Regions from separate parts of the Streptomyces sp. NPDC052701 genome, predicted to be linked through region 1. Evidence: riboswitches for the same ligand, from Rfam matches in the RefSeq annotation. Region 1 holds a riboswitch; each other region holds the start of a gene.

Evidence for each region. A riboswitch is a leader RNA that binds a small molecule or an ion and turns the genes downstream of it on or off. The one in region 1 is predicted to bind cyclic di-AMP.
Region 2: another riboswitch for cyclic di-AMP. It lies ahead of AB0L29_RS14225 (LysM peptidoglycan-binding domain-containing M23 family metallopeptidase); the one in region 1 lies ahead of AB0L29_RS21800 (M23 family metallopeptidase).
Region 3: another riboswitch for cyclic di-AMP. It lies ahead of AB0L29_RS19670 (NlpC/P60 family protein); the one in region 1 lies ahead of AB0L29_RS21800 (M23 family metallopeptidase).
Region 4: another riboswitch for cyclic di-AMP. It lies ahead of AB0L29_RS17875 (LysM peptidoglycan-binding domain-containing protein); the one in region 1 lies ahead of AB0L29_RS21800 (M23 family metallopeptidase).

Annotation. Positions count from the first base shown of each region.
Region 1 covers NZ_JBFATO010000019.1:24,950-28,150, reverse strand. The annotation lists gene AB0L29_RS21805 (pitrilysin family protein) at 1-1,266, shown strand, start outside; cyclic di-AMP (ydaO/yuaA leader) riboswitch at 1,456-1,623, shown strand; gene AB0L29_RS21800 (M23 family metallopeptidase) at 1,638-2,420, shown strand; gene AB0L29_RS21795 (GntR family transcriptional regulator) at 2,652-3,201, shown strand, end outside.
Region 2 covers NZ_JBFATO010000010.1:46,749-49,949, forward strand. The annotation lists gene AB0L29_RS14220 (SGNH/GDSL hydrolase family protein) at 1-702, opposite strand, end outside; gene AB0L29_RS14225 (LysM peptidoglycan-binding domain-containing M23 family metallopeptidase) at 1,072-2,040, opposite strand; cyclic di-AMP (ydaO/yuaA leader) riboswitch at 2,045-2,205, opposite strand; gene AB0L29_RS14230 (alpha-galactosidase) at 2,540-3,201, opposite strand, start outside.
Region 3 covers NZ_JBFATO010000016.1:39,789-42,989, reverse strand. The annotation lists gene pcrA (DNA helicase PcrA) at 1-725, opposite strand, end outside; cyclic di-AMP (ydaO/yuaA leader) riboswitch at 1,003-1,178, shown strand; gene AB0L29_RS19670 (NlpC/P60 family protein) at 1,237-2,367, shown strand; gene AB0L29_RS19665 (hypothetical protein) at 2,448-2,801, opposite strand.
Region 4 covers NZ_JBFATO010000014.1:40,232-43,432, reverse strand. The annotation lists gene AB0L29_RS17880 (polyprenyl synthetase family protein) at 1-580, opposite strand, end outside; cyclic di-AMP (ydaO/yuaA leader) riboswitch at 1,183-1,339, shown strand; gene AB0L29_RS17875 (LysM peptidoglycan-binding domain-containing protein) at 1,345-2,181, shown strand; gene AB0L29_RS17870 (HAD family hydrolase) at 2,246-3,058, opposite strand.

The DNA of each region.
Region 1 (3,201 bases):
CGCCCCGGCCAGCAGGTCGTCGCCGTGGAGGTGCTGCTGGACGCGCCCCTGGACGCCGAGCCGACCGGTTTCGACGGCGTCGCCACGATCATGGCGCGGGCCTTCTCCGAGGGCACCGACAAGCACTCCGCCGAGGAGTTCGCCGCCGAGCTGGAGCGCTGCGGCGCCACCCTCGACGCGCACGCCGACCACCCGGGCGTCCGGCTGAGCCTGGAGGTTCCGGTCTCCCGCCTCGCCAAGGCGCTCGGCCTGGTCGCCGACGCCCTCAGGGCGCCGGCCTTCGCGGACGGCGAGATCGAACGGCTGGTGCGCAACCGCCTCGACGAGATCCCGCACGAGCTGGCCAACCCCGCCCGCCGCGCCGCCAAGGAGCTCTCCCGGCAGCTGTTCCCGGCCCACTCGCGGATGTCCCGGCCCCGCCAGGGCACCGAGGAGACGGTCGCCGAGATCGACCCGGCGGCCGTGCGCGCCTTCTACGAGAAGCACGTCCGCCCCGCCACCGCGACCGCCGTGGTCGTCGGCGACCTCACGGGCATCGACCTCGACGCGCTGCTCGGCGACACCCTCGGCGCCTGGACCGGCTCCGCGGCCGAGCCGCGGCCCGTGCCGCCGGTGACCGCCGACGACACCGGCCGGGTCGTGATCGTGGACCGCCCCGGCGCCGTCCAGACGCAGCTGCTCATCGGCCGGACCGGCCCGGACCGGCACGACCGGGTGTGGCCCGCGCAGGTGCTCGGCACGTACTGCCTCGGCGGCACCCTCACCTCCCGCCTGGACCGCGTCCTGCGCGAGGAGAAGGGCTACACCTACGGCGTGCGGTCGTTCGCGCAGGTGCTCCGGTCCACGCCGGAGGGCACGGGCGCCGCGATGCTCGCCATCAGCGGCTCCGTCGACACCCCGAACACCGGGCCCGCCCTGCACGACCTGTGGACGGTGCTGCGCACGCTCGCCGCGGAGGGGCTCACCGACGCCGAGCGCGACGTCGCCGTGCAGAACCTGGTGGGCGTGGCACCGCTGAAGTACGAGACCGCCGCGGCCGTCGCGAGCACGCTGGCCGACCAGGTCGAGCAGCACCTGCCCGACGACTACCAGGCCACGCTGTACCGGCAGCTGGCCGCGACCGGCACCGTGGAGGCCACCGCGGCGGTCGTGAACGCCTTCCCGGTGGACCGCCTGGTGACCGTCCTCGTCGGTGACGCGAGCCGGATCGAGGAGCCTGTCCGGGCCCTCGGCATCGGTGAAGTCACCGTGGTTTCCGCCGAGTAGGGGCACACGCGCGGGAGCCCTGGTGACCCATGGGTCACCAGGGCTCCCTTATGCCCGAATTGGGGCGGAGGTTGTCTGTCTGCCCTGTGGGATGCGCTACAAAAGGCGTGTTCCGTTTGAGGATTGAAAGTCGTCCCGTTTAGCTTCGTCCGGGCTGTTCGTCAGGCAGTGCGCCGCGCCCGCGGCAGCGGACAGCCATCGCCGAGTCCCCGTACGGCGCGAGCCAGGGGAGCCGGGGACCCACCGCACCACGTCCCTGGGGTGAATCGGACGCCCGCGCGAGCCGCGAGGGGGTCCGTAGGAGACCTTCCTGCTCCGAACCCGTCAGCTAACCCGGTAGGCGAGAAGGAAGGAAAGGACCAGCACACTTCATGGCGTTCACCCGCGCCACCGGGAAGCACCGTCGTCCCCGCCGGATGCCGCGCGGCACCGCCCGCGCGGCGGGCGTCGCCGCCCTCGCCACCACCGGCGTCGTCGGCACCGTCGCGGCCCCGGCGTTCGCCGCCGCCGAGCCCGTCGTCGAGCCCGCCGTCGAGCAGACCGCCCTCACCCCCGTGGTCACCATCGGCGACTCCGTGGCCGACCAGATCGACGCCCAGGCCGCCGCCCAGAAGCAGGCCGCCGAGGAGGCCGCCGCCGAGCGCAGGGCCGCCGAGGAGGCCGCGCGCAAGAAGGCCGCCGCGGCGGCCGAGAAGGCCCGCGAGGACAGGGAGCGCGCCGCCCGCGAGGCCGAGCGCGAGCGCCTCAACGCCTTCGTGTCGCCCATCGCCGGCTCCTACGTCTCCACCGGCTACAAGGCCGGGGGCGCCGTGTGGTCCTCCGGCAGCCACACCGGCGTCGACTTCCACGCCGCGAGCGGTACGCCCGTCCAGGCGGTCGGCACGGGCACCGTGGTCGAGGCCGGCTGGGGCGGGGCGTACGGCAACCAGGTCGTGATCAGGATGAACGACGGCACCTACACCCAGTACGGGCACCTGTCGTCGGTCGGCGTCTCGGTCGGCCAGAAGGTCACCCCGGGCCAGCGGATCGGCCTGTCCGGCGCGACCGGCAACGTCACCGGGCCGCACCTGCACTTCGAGGCCCGCACGAGCCCCGAGTACGGCTCCGACATCGACCCCGTCGCCTACCTGCGCTCGCACGGCGTGAACATCTGACGCGCCCCGGCGCGCACGGCGTCGCCGCCCGGCGACAGGCGGCCCGGTTCCGCCCGGCCCCGGCCCCCGAGCCGGGGCTTTCGCCGTTCGGGGCGCCGTTTCGGGCGCCCGGCTGTCCAAAAAATATCCATGGTTTCCGGTCCGCCGTCGGAAATTCCGGCTCATTGCAATAGAGTCACGGAACACGCGTCCATCGTCGGCGTTTCACGTGGATAAAGGCGGAGGTCGGTCATGCGTATTCCGGCGCACTCGGTGTGCACCGCGATCCGGGACGACATCGTCGCGGGTATCCACGAACGCGGCAGCCGGCTCACCGAGGAACTGCTCGCACGCCGCTACGGCGTCTCGCGCGTCCCCGTCCGGGAGGCCCTGCGCACCCTGGAGGCCGAGGGCTTCGTGGTGACCCGGCGGCACGCGGGCGCGTGCGTGGCGGAACCCACCGCGCAGGAGGCCGCCGACCTGCTGGAGATGCGCGTGCTCCTGGAGCCGCTGGGCGCCGCCCGCGCCGCCCGGCGGCGCACCGAGGCCCATCTGAAGGTCCTGCGCGGCCTGGTGAGGCTGGGACAGGAGCGCGCCCGCGGCGGCGGCGAGGATCTGCGCTCCCTGGGCGGCTGGTTCCACGAGACCCTCGCCCAGGCCTGCGGCAGCCCCGCGCTGACGTCGATGCTGATCCAGCTGCGCCACAAGATCACCTGGATGTACTCCGTGGAGGCGCCGGCCGACCCCCTGGAGTCCTGGGCGGAACACGGCGCGATCGTGGACGCGGTGGCGCGCGGCGACG
Region 2 (3,201 bases), on a different contig from region 1:
GCGCAGCCGGCGTCCGATCCACGGCACCAGGTACTCCCGCGCCCACTGGACGTCGTCCCGGCGGATCTCGAAGGCGCCGCGCACCGGCAGCGGCGGCCAGGGCTGCTCCGGGTCGGCCGGGACCTCCAGGCCGAGCACCTGCCCGGCGCGCAGCGCCACGCGCGTGTGCCCCTCGGGCGACAGGTGCAGCCGGTCGGTGTCCCAGGCCCGGCGGTCCTGGATGCTCCTGAGGGACCACAGGTCGAGCACCGGGCAGCCGTACCGGTCGGCGATGGCCCGCACGTGCCCGTTGTACGTGGCGATCTTGCCGCGCAGGTGCTTGAGCACGGGCACGCCACGGGTGTCGAATCCGGTGGTCACCATGACGGTGCCGGCCGTCGCGGCGAGCGCGGCCACCGCCCGTTCGAAGCGCTCGGCCACCTCGTCCGGGTCGGTGCCCGGGCGGAGGATGTCGTTGCCCCCCGCGCAGAACGAGACCAGGTCCGGGGCGAGTTCGACGGCTCTGGGAACCTGCTCCTGAACGATCTGGTCGAGCAGCCTGCCGCGCACGGCGAGGTTCGTGTACCGGAAGTCGCCTTCGGGCCTGCGGTCCGCGAGCAGCACCGCGAACCGGTCGGCCCAGCCGACGAACGCCCCGTCGGGGCCGGGGTCGCCGACGCCCTCGGTGAAGCTGTCCCCCACCGCCACGTACGACCCGATCACTGATCTGCTGTCACTCTTCGAATCGTCTGCCACAGCAGCACATGATTCACCGTGGAATGTGACCTACGCGACCGTAGGCAGGGATTGACGCGCGGTGAGATAAGCCACGCCCAAAGTCTTCCCCAAGCCGGGAATACGGCGGCCCGGCGGCGCCGGTGCGGCGACCGCGCCCGGACGTCACGGACACGGGGGCGGCTCCGCACGGTCCGGCGGGCGAAGTGCCCCCGCGCGTAAGGCTCGGGGCCGTGGCGCGGGAGCCGGCTCCGTGGCCGGGCCGCCGTTTCCCGCCGGCGCCCCGGTGCGCCGAAGGCCGGGCCCCGGGATCGGGGTCCGGCCTTCGGCGGCGTGCCGGGCGGGTGGCCGCGGGGGTCAGCCGAGGGAGACGCCGTGCGAGCGGAGGTAGGCGACCGGGTCCACGTCCGAGCCGTAGTCGGGCGTGGTGCGGATCTCGAAGTGCAGGTGCGGTCCGGTCGAGTTGCCGGTCGAGCCGGAGAGGCCGACCTGCTGTCCGGCGGTGACGGTCTGGCCGGCCGAGACGGACAGCGAGGACAGGTGGGCGTACTGCGCGTAGTAGCCGTCGTCGAGCTTGATGACGACCTGGTTGCCGTACGCGCCGGCCCAGCCCGCGGAGACGACCGTGCCCGCGGCGACGGCCTTCAGGGGGGTGCCGGTCGGGACGGAGAAGTCGACGCCGGTGTGGTAGCCGCTGGACCACATGCTGCCGGCCACCTTGTAGCCGGTGCCGACGCCGCCGGACACCGGCGCGGTGTAGCCGCCGGCCGCGTCGGCGGTCCCGGCGCTCCGGCTCACGGCCGCGGCCTGCGCGGCGGCGGACGGCGCGGCGGACGGCTTCTGCGCCTTCTGGGACGACGGCTTCGCGGACGGCTTCTGCGCCGGCTTCCCGGACGAAGGCTTCGCCGCGGCCGAGGAGTTGGCGGAGGAGGACGGCTCGGCCGTACCCGCCGCCGCCTTCTCGCCGATCGACAGCTTCAGGCCGGGGTGGATCAGCGACGGGTCGTCGCCGACGGCCTCGCGGTTGTCCGCGTAGAGCTTCTTCCAGCCGCCGTCGACGTCCTGCTCGTCGGCGATCTTTGCCAGGTAGTCACCGGCCTTCACGATGTACGTGCGCACGTCCGCGTCGTTCTTCCCGGCGGTCTTCTCCCCGGTCACCGGAACGGACTGGACGGCCTTCTCCGGCGCCGACTGCGGGGTGGCGGCGTGGGCGTCGACGGCCCCCAGCAGCGGGAGGGCGAGTACGGCGCCACCGGTTCCGGCGACGGCGATGGACCGGGTGAAGCTCTGGGTCTTCGAACGGCGGTGCTTACCCTTTGCGGGCATGACGAATTCCTCTCCGGCGCCTGCGAGGTGAGCTGTCGGGTGCGAGCTGGAGATGCCCGGCCGCGCCGAGGCGCGGCTTAACCCCAAGCCGTTCCGGGAACCGGAACAGGCGTCGTACCTGTGGGTCCCCCGCTCCTGCCGTACACGGGTCAGTGGGTGCGGGCTCCGGGCGGCGGCAGGATTAGGCGTCCGTCCGGATCGGTGGCGAACGTAAGCGAACAGGACGCGCAGGGACAAGTTTGCGATTGCCCGCGCCTGCGTTTCCGGTGATTTCCGCGGACATTCCACGGTGACCCTGCGTGGATTCCGGATCATTCACCGTCCGCAAATCCCCAAGAAAAACACCTTGATTACGTGAGCATGACGGCAACGCATCGTCACGAATATGAGCCTGCTCACGCACTCGGCCCCATCTCCCCTATTTCCGGGGCACGTTATATCGAAGTTCTCTATTCGGACAGATCGGCCACTTGCCGCGAACCGCTGCGGGAACGCCCGGTCACCGGCGCCGCAGCCGCACCACGGCGGCGTCGAGGTCCCCGCGCAGCCCGGTCCGCAGACCGTGGTGCACCAGGACCGCACCCCGGTGGATTTCTCCCGTTTCGCGGCATTCGTACGACGCCGTCGGGTCGAGGCCGCGCAGCCTGAGCGCCGCGGCGGGCTCCCCGTGGCGCTGCGCCTGGAGCCAGGCGAGGACGACGGTCTCGTCGCCGAGGACGTACTGCACAGCGCTCAGCCCACCCGTCGGGGGGCGCAGCCGGTACAGGTCGCCGCGCTGCACCACGGGCCGGATCTCCTTGTAGAGCTCCACCCACTCGCGCGCCTCGGCGAGCTCTTCCTCGGTCCACCGGGTCAGGTCGCCGCCGAGGCCGAGCACCCCGGCCATGGCGCTGACGAACCGGAACCGCAGGGAGCTGGACCGGTGGTTGAGCATCGCGTTCGGGCTGTCGGTGACCCAGGCCGCCATGACCCGCGCCGGGTGGATCTGGCTGAAGCCGTGCTGGATGGCGAGCCGGTCGAGCGGGTCGGTGTTGTCCGAGGTCCACACCTGGTCCGTACGGCTCAGCACGCCGAGGTCGATCCGGCCGCCGCCGCCCGAGCAGGATTCGAAGGCGACGCCCGGGTGGGCCGCCCGCAACCGGTCCAGCAGGGCGTACAGGG
Region 3 (3,201 bases), on a different contig from region 1:
GACTGGTAGAGGGCGTAGGCCTGGGCGAGGGTCTTCTCGAAGCCGTCGGAGGCCTGGGCGGCGAAGTCCTCCTCGTCGATCAGCTCGTTCTTCAGGTTGCTGATCTTGGCGCTGAACGACTTCGGCGGGAACCGCTTGGGATCGAGGTCCAGGTCGCGGCAGACCAGGGCCATCAGGCGCTTGGAGTCGGCGGCGTCGTAGATCGAGAACGACGAGGTGAAGCCGAGCCTCCTGGACTCGCGGCGCAGGATGCGCACGCACGCGCTGTGGAAGGTCATCACCCACATCGCGTTCGCGCGCGGGCCGACGAGCTGCTCGACGCGCTCCTTCATCTCGCCGGCGGCCTTGTTGGTGAAGGTGATCGCGAGGATCTGGCCCGGGTGGACGCCCCGCTCCGCCAGCAGGTGGGCGATGCGGTGGGTGAGCACACGGGTCTTGCCGGAGCCGGCGCCGGCCACGATGAGCAGCGGGGAGCCGGAGTGCACCACGGCGGCGCGCTGGTTGTCGTTCAGCCCCTGCAGGAGCGCGGCGGGGTCCACCACCGGGCGCGCGGCGCCGTCGCGGTAGTAGGGGTCCCGGTCCGGCGGCACGTCGAACTTCCCGCCGAACAGATCGTCCGGAATCGGCTCCGGTACGTGATCGTCGTCGGGCGGCGGGGGTTCCTCCGCGTGGCCGTGCGGGGCCTGGAGGTCCGCCAGGAAGCTGTCGTCAAAGAGGCTGCTCATCGCTCTCCGAGTCTAGGGCGCTCCACCGACAGCCGCTGCCGCCCCGGGAACATCGCCGGCTCCGGGCCGCCGACGGCCCCGGAAGCCCGCACTCCCCCGGGCCCGCACTCCCGACGGTTCCTCACCCTGCATCACCGCCCTGTCACGGTGAGCGACCTCCCGAGGAAGGTCACGAAAATGTATCGGGCATATCACCCATCAACCTTCACAAGGACGACACGAGTTGGCTACCGTGCGGGCGGGCCGTACGACCCCCACCGGCGAACGACGCCGGGCCGCGCGGCCTCCGCCGAGTCCGGTGTGCCGTCGCGGCAGCCGGAGCCGGGGACCCAACCGAGACCTTGGGGTGAATCGGCCCGCCTTCCCCGCGGGAAACGGCCGTAGGGCAACCCTTCCGAAGCACGTCCGCCCGAACCCGACAGCTAACCCGGTAGGCGGAACGTGGAAGGAGTCGCCTCCCTTGGCGTCGCAGCACCGCAAGCCGCGCCCGGCGGGTTCACGCGTGACCGGTATGCGCACCCCCGCCCTCGCCACCGCCGCCCTCACCTCCGTGGCCCTGCTCTCCCAGACGGCCGACGCCGCTCCCTCGGCCGACGACAGGCCGAGCCTGGAGGAAATCGAGAAGAAGGTCGACGACCTCTACCGGCAGGCCGAGTCGGCGACCGAGAAGTACAACGCGGTCAAGGAGAGGACCGCGAAGCAGCGCAAGCGCGTCGACACCCTCCTGGACGACGTGGCCGAGCGCACCCAGAAGCTCAACGAGGCGCGGGGGGAGCTGAGTTCCTTCGCCGCCGCCCAGTACCGGACCGGCGCCGCCGCCCCGGACACCGCGACGTTCCTGCTGGCGGACTCGCCGCAGGACTACTTCGACCGGACCCAGCTGATGGACCGGCTCACCGGCCGTCAGAAGGAGGCGGTCGACGACTACGTCACGCAGCAGTCCGAGACGATGAGGAAGCGCCAGGAGGCAACCCGGAGCCTCGAGACGCTCACCGAGTCGCAGGGCGACCTGAGGACGGCCAAGGCCACCGTCCAGCGGAAGCTCGCCGACGCGCGCGAGCTGCTGTCGCGGCTGACCGCCGAGGAGCGGGCGCGGCTGGCGGCGATCGAGGAGCGCGAGCAGGAGGAGGCCGCCCGCAAGGCCGCCGAACTCGCCCGCCGGCAGGCGGAGCAGCGGGCCCGGGAGGACGCCCGGCAGCAGGAGGACGGCACCTCCGGCACCTCCGACACGTCCCCGGCCCCGGCGCCGGCCCCGGTTTCCCCCTCGGCCGGCTCCTCGTACGCCACCAAGGCCGGGAAGGCCGTCGCGTTCGCCCGCGCCCAGATCGGCAAGCCGTACGTGTGGGGCGCCACCGGCCCCGGCTCCTACGACTGCTCGGGCCTCACCCAGGCCGCCTGGAAGGCCGCGGGCGTCGACCTCCCGCGCACCACCTACGACCAGGTCGACGCCGGCACCACGGTGCCCCTCGCGCAGGCCCGGCCGGGCGACCTGGTCTTCTTCTACGACGGCGTCACCCACGTCGGGCTCTACGTCGGCAACGGGATGATGATCCACGCCCCGAAGCCCGGCACGTACGTCCGTGAGGAGTCGGTCTACTACGACGGCGAGTCGTCGATCCACAGCGTGGTGCGCCCCGCCTGAGCCCGCGGGGCGGCAGCGGCGACGGCGGGGCGACGAGGGTCCGGGCGCGGTCGGGCGTCACGCCCGCGGCGCCGGGAAGCTCAGGTCCACAGCACGGCGATGAAGACGTTCGCCGTGGTCAGCAGGCCGACCAGGCCGAACAGGCCCTTGTCGGCCTGCTCGTCGTCCCGCTTCACGTACACGAGCCCGAGGATCACGACCAGCAGCGCCAGTTTCACACCGATCTTGATGTTGTCGACGGGCTGGTCGTCGGCCTGGTTGAGGCCGACCAGGATCGCTCCGGTGACCAGCATCGTCAGCGCGCCGTGCAGCATCGCGGGGCTGAAACGGGCGGTGCCCCGGCCCATGGCCTTCATCTGGGTGAGGAAGCCGCCGAGGAGGGCGGCGATGCCGATGATGTGCAGGCCGACGAAGAGGTGGATGAGTACGTCCATGGGGCCGGAGCCTAATCACGGGCCCAGGGCCGTCCGACACCGGCCCGATGCCTCCCGGCACCCGCACATATGGGGCCATAGCACTCCACCGTCCCGGTATGCCCCGGATTCCCGCACATCGGTCATCGCACTGGGTGAAGGCGACGGCGGCGGGACGGGATCACGGTCGCACACGGTCACCTTCCGGTCTCCTCGGGGCAGTTCCGCGCAACCCGTCACCGGCCGGCGGGGGGAGGCCTAGCGTCCTTCGGCGGGTGCCCGGCTCCCCACCGCCGCCCGGGCCAGGGGCGGCAGCCGGACACCACCGCCGAGAAGGTGCGGCGGCGGCCCGCTCCCCCTGTGCGGGCCGCCGGGCGCGCGAGGCAGCCCGGCGACGGCCGTCCGTCCCGGCTGCCGTGCG
Region 4 (3,201 bases), on a different contig from region 1:
TCATCGCGCCGAACCGGCACGACACCGCCACCAGCGAGCCGGTCTTGCCGCCCAGCACGTCGAGGTAGTGGTCGACCGGATCCCGCCCGTCCTGCGGCCCCGCCGTCTCCAGGATCTGCCCGGTGACCAGCCGTTCGAACGCCACGGCCTGCACCCGCACGGCCTCCGGCCCGAGGTCGGCGAGGATCTGCGAGGCGCGCGCGAAGAGGAAGTCGCCGGTGAGGACCGCGACGGAGTTGCCCCAGCGGGTGTTCGCGCTGGACACCCCGCGGCGCACCTCGGCCTCGTCCATCACGTCGTCGTGGTACAGCGTGGCGAGGTGGGTCAGCTCCACGACGACGGCCGACGGCACGATCCCGGGCGCGTGCCGGTCGCCGAACTGTGCGCAGAGCATCACGAGCAGCGGCCGGAACCGCTTGCCGCCGGCGCGCACCAGGTGCTGGGCGGCCTCGGTGATGAAGGGCACCTCGCTCTTGGTCGCCTCGAGCAACCCTTCCTCGACAGCCGTCAACCCGGCCTGGACATCGGCTTCCAGAGCCTGGTCCCGCACGCTCAGCCCGAACGGCCCGACGACGGTCACGAGGGGTCTCCTGTCTGCTGGTGTCTACTGGCGATTACGCGGTTTGTCGATACGTCGCTGCCCTCACTCAAGTCAGCGTATCCGGTCACGTTTCGATCACTGCCAGCGCCCACTCCCCCGGTCGTGACGTCGCCCGACCGGGAACGGCCCTCCCGGGCCGGGGGTGTCGGATCACACACGGAGCGTCCTCGGCCGGCCGGCGGGAACCGGCCGGTGGAGCGGCCCGCCGGAAAGCGGCGACCCGCGCCCCGGGTCACGCCATATAGCCCCTATTCCGGCATACAGTCCATTTCTCCACCGTGCCCGATTTGACATAGAAAGCAATTGGAATTCCCCTTGGCGGGAAATGCACTTCGAGCTCACGATCAGTGAAGTAAATCACTCACGGTCCCCGCGTCCCGTCGCGCCGGACACCGCCGTTCCGCCTTTCCGGAAGCGCGAGTTGGGCTTGGCGACCGCAAAGGATCAAGTGCCCCATAAACCCCATGACAAGATCGAAGGGGGTTTTATGTGACGTCGGCACTTGTTCCCGACATGTGCTCTCGCATACGTTCCGGGCCTGCCGGGCGGACGCCGAATCCTGCCGCCGCCCGAGCCACCCGATGACCACTTCACTCACGTACGGCAGGAGCGGGGGACCCAGGCAAGCCGCCGGACCGGGCATCGCACCGGAACGGCTCGGGGTGAAGCCGCGCTCACGCGGCCGGGCACCTCCCGCCCGAACCCGACAGCTCACCTCGCAGGCGTCGGAGAGGAACACCGCAATGCCCGGACGAGGCAACCACCGCCGCCCCAGGACCAACCCCCTCATCCGAGGTGTCGTCGCCGCCGGCACCGGCGGAGCCGCCCTCACGCTCCCCCTCCTGGGCGCGACCGCCGCGAACGCCGCCCAGCCGCCCCGGATCGCGCAGACCACCGTCCAGTCCGCCGCCCAGGCGGTCCAGACGCCCCGGCCCCTGACGTACACCGTGGTCAAGGGCGACACGCTCTACCGGATCGCAAAGACCCACGACGTGCGCGGCGGATGGCGCCAGCTGTACGAGGACAACCGCGCGGCCGTCGGCGACGACCCGGGGCTGATCCACCCGGGCCTCGAACTCCAGGTCAAGACGGCGAAGGCGAAGGCCGGCGACACCGCCGGCACCACTGACGCCGAGGGCACCGCCGACACCACCGACGCCGAGGGCGCCGCGGACGCCCAGGCGGGCACGGCGGCCGGGCCGGCGGCGAAGGCCGCCGGATCCGTCGCCGACGCCGTCCCGGTCGCCGCGAAGACCTACCCGGACAACCTCGACGGCTGGATCCGCGAAGCGCTGGACATCATGGCGCAGCACGGGATCCCGGGGACCTACGAGGGCATCCACCGCAACATCATGCGCGAGTCCTCCGGCAACCCGCTGGCCGTCAACAACTGGGACTCCAACGCCGCCGCCGGCACCCCGTCCAAGGGCCTGCTCCAGGTCATCGACCCGACCTTCCAGGCCTACCACGTGCCCGGCACCTCGTGGGACCCGTTCGACCCGGTCGCCAACATCACCGCGGCCTGCAACTACGCGGCCCAGCGGTACGGCTCGATCGACAACGTCAACGGCCCGTACTAGGCCGCGGCCCGGGCGAGGCGGGTGCGGGCGGGCGCCCGCTCGCACCCGCCCGTACCCGACCGGGTCAAGAAGCGCCGAAGAGCCGCTCGAGGACGACGGCGATGCCGTCGTCCTCGTTCGACAGGGTGACCTCGTCGGCGACGGCCTTGAGTTCGGGGTGGGCGTTGGCCATGGCGACGCCACGGGCGGCCCAGTCGAACATGGGGATGTCGTTGGGCATGTCGCCGAAGGCGATGGTCCGCTCCGGGCCCAGCCCCAGGCGCTCGGCGGCCAGCGCCAGACCGGTCGCCTTGGTGATGCCGCACGGCTGGAGCTCGACGGTGCCGGGCCCGGACATGGTGACCGTAGCGAGGGAACCGACCACCGAGCGCGCGGTCGCCGCCAGTTCGTCGTCGCTCAGGCGCGGATGGCGCATCAGCACCTTGCTGATCGGCGCGCACCACAGGTCCTCGCGGCGCGCGACCCGCAGGGCGGGCAGCGTCGGGTGCGGCATCAGGTAGCCAGGCTCGATGAGCGTGAGCCCGTCGACCCCGTCCTGGTCGACCGCGGCGTACACCTCCCCCACCTCGGCCTCGACCTTCTCCAGCGCGGTCTCGGCCAGCTCCCGGTCCAGGGTGACGGACCACAGCAGCCGGTCCGCGCCGGCGTCGTACACCTGCGCGCCCTGCCCGCACACCGCGAGCCCTTCGCAGCCGAGGTCGTCCAGGAGCGGCCGTACCCTCGGCGCCGGACGTCCCGTCACCACCAGATGCCGGGCACCGGCCCGCGCCACCCGCGCGAGCGCGGCGAGGGACCGGTCGGAGAGGGTGTCGTCGCCGCGCAGCAGCGTTCCGTCCAGGTCGGTGGCGATGAGTGAGTACGGGGTGGGAGCGGCCATGATCAGAGAATACGGACAGCGCGCCCGTCCCATTCACCACGCGCGGGGCGCACACCGCTCCCCGGGGCGCGCGCCCGCGGGGCGGTTTCCGGCATCGCCGGGTACAGGCCGGTTGAAGGCCTCTGCACCACTTGGCGGCAACT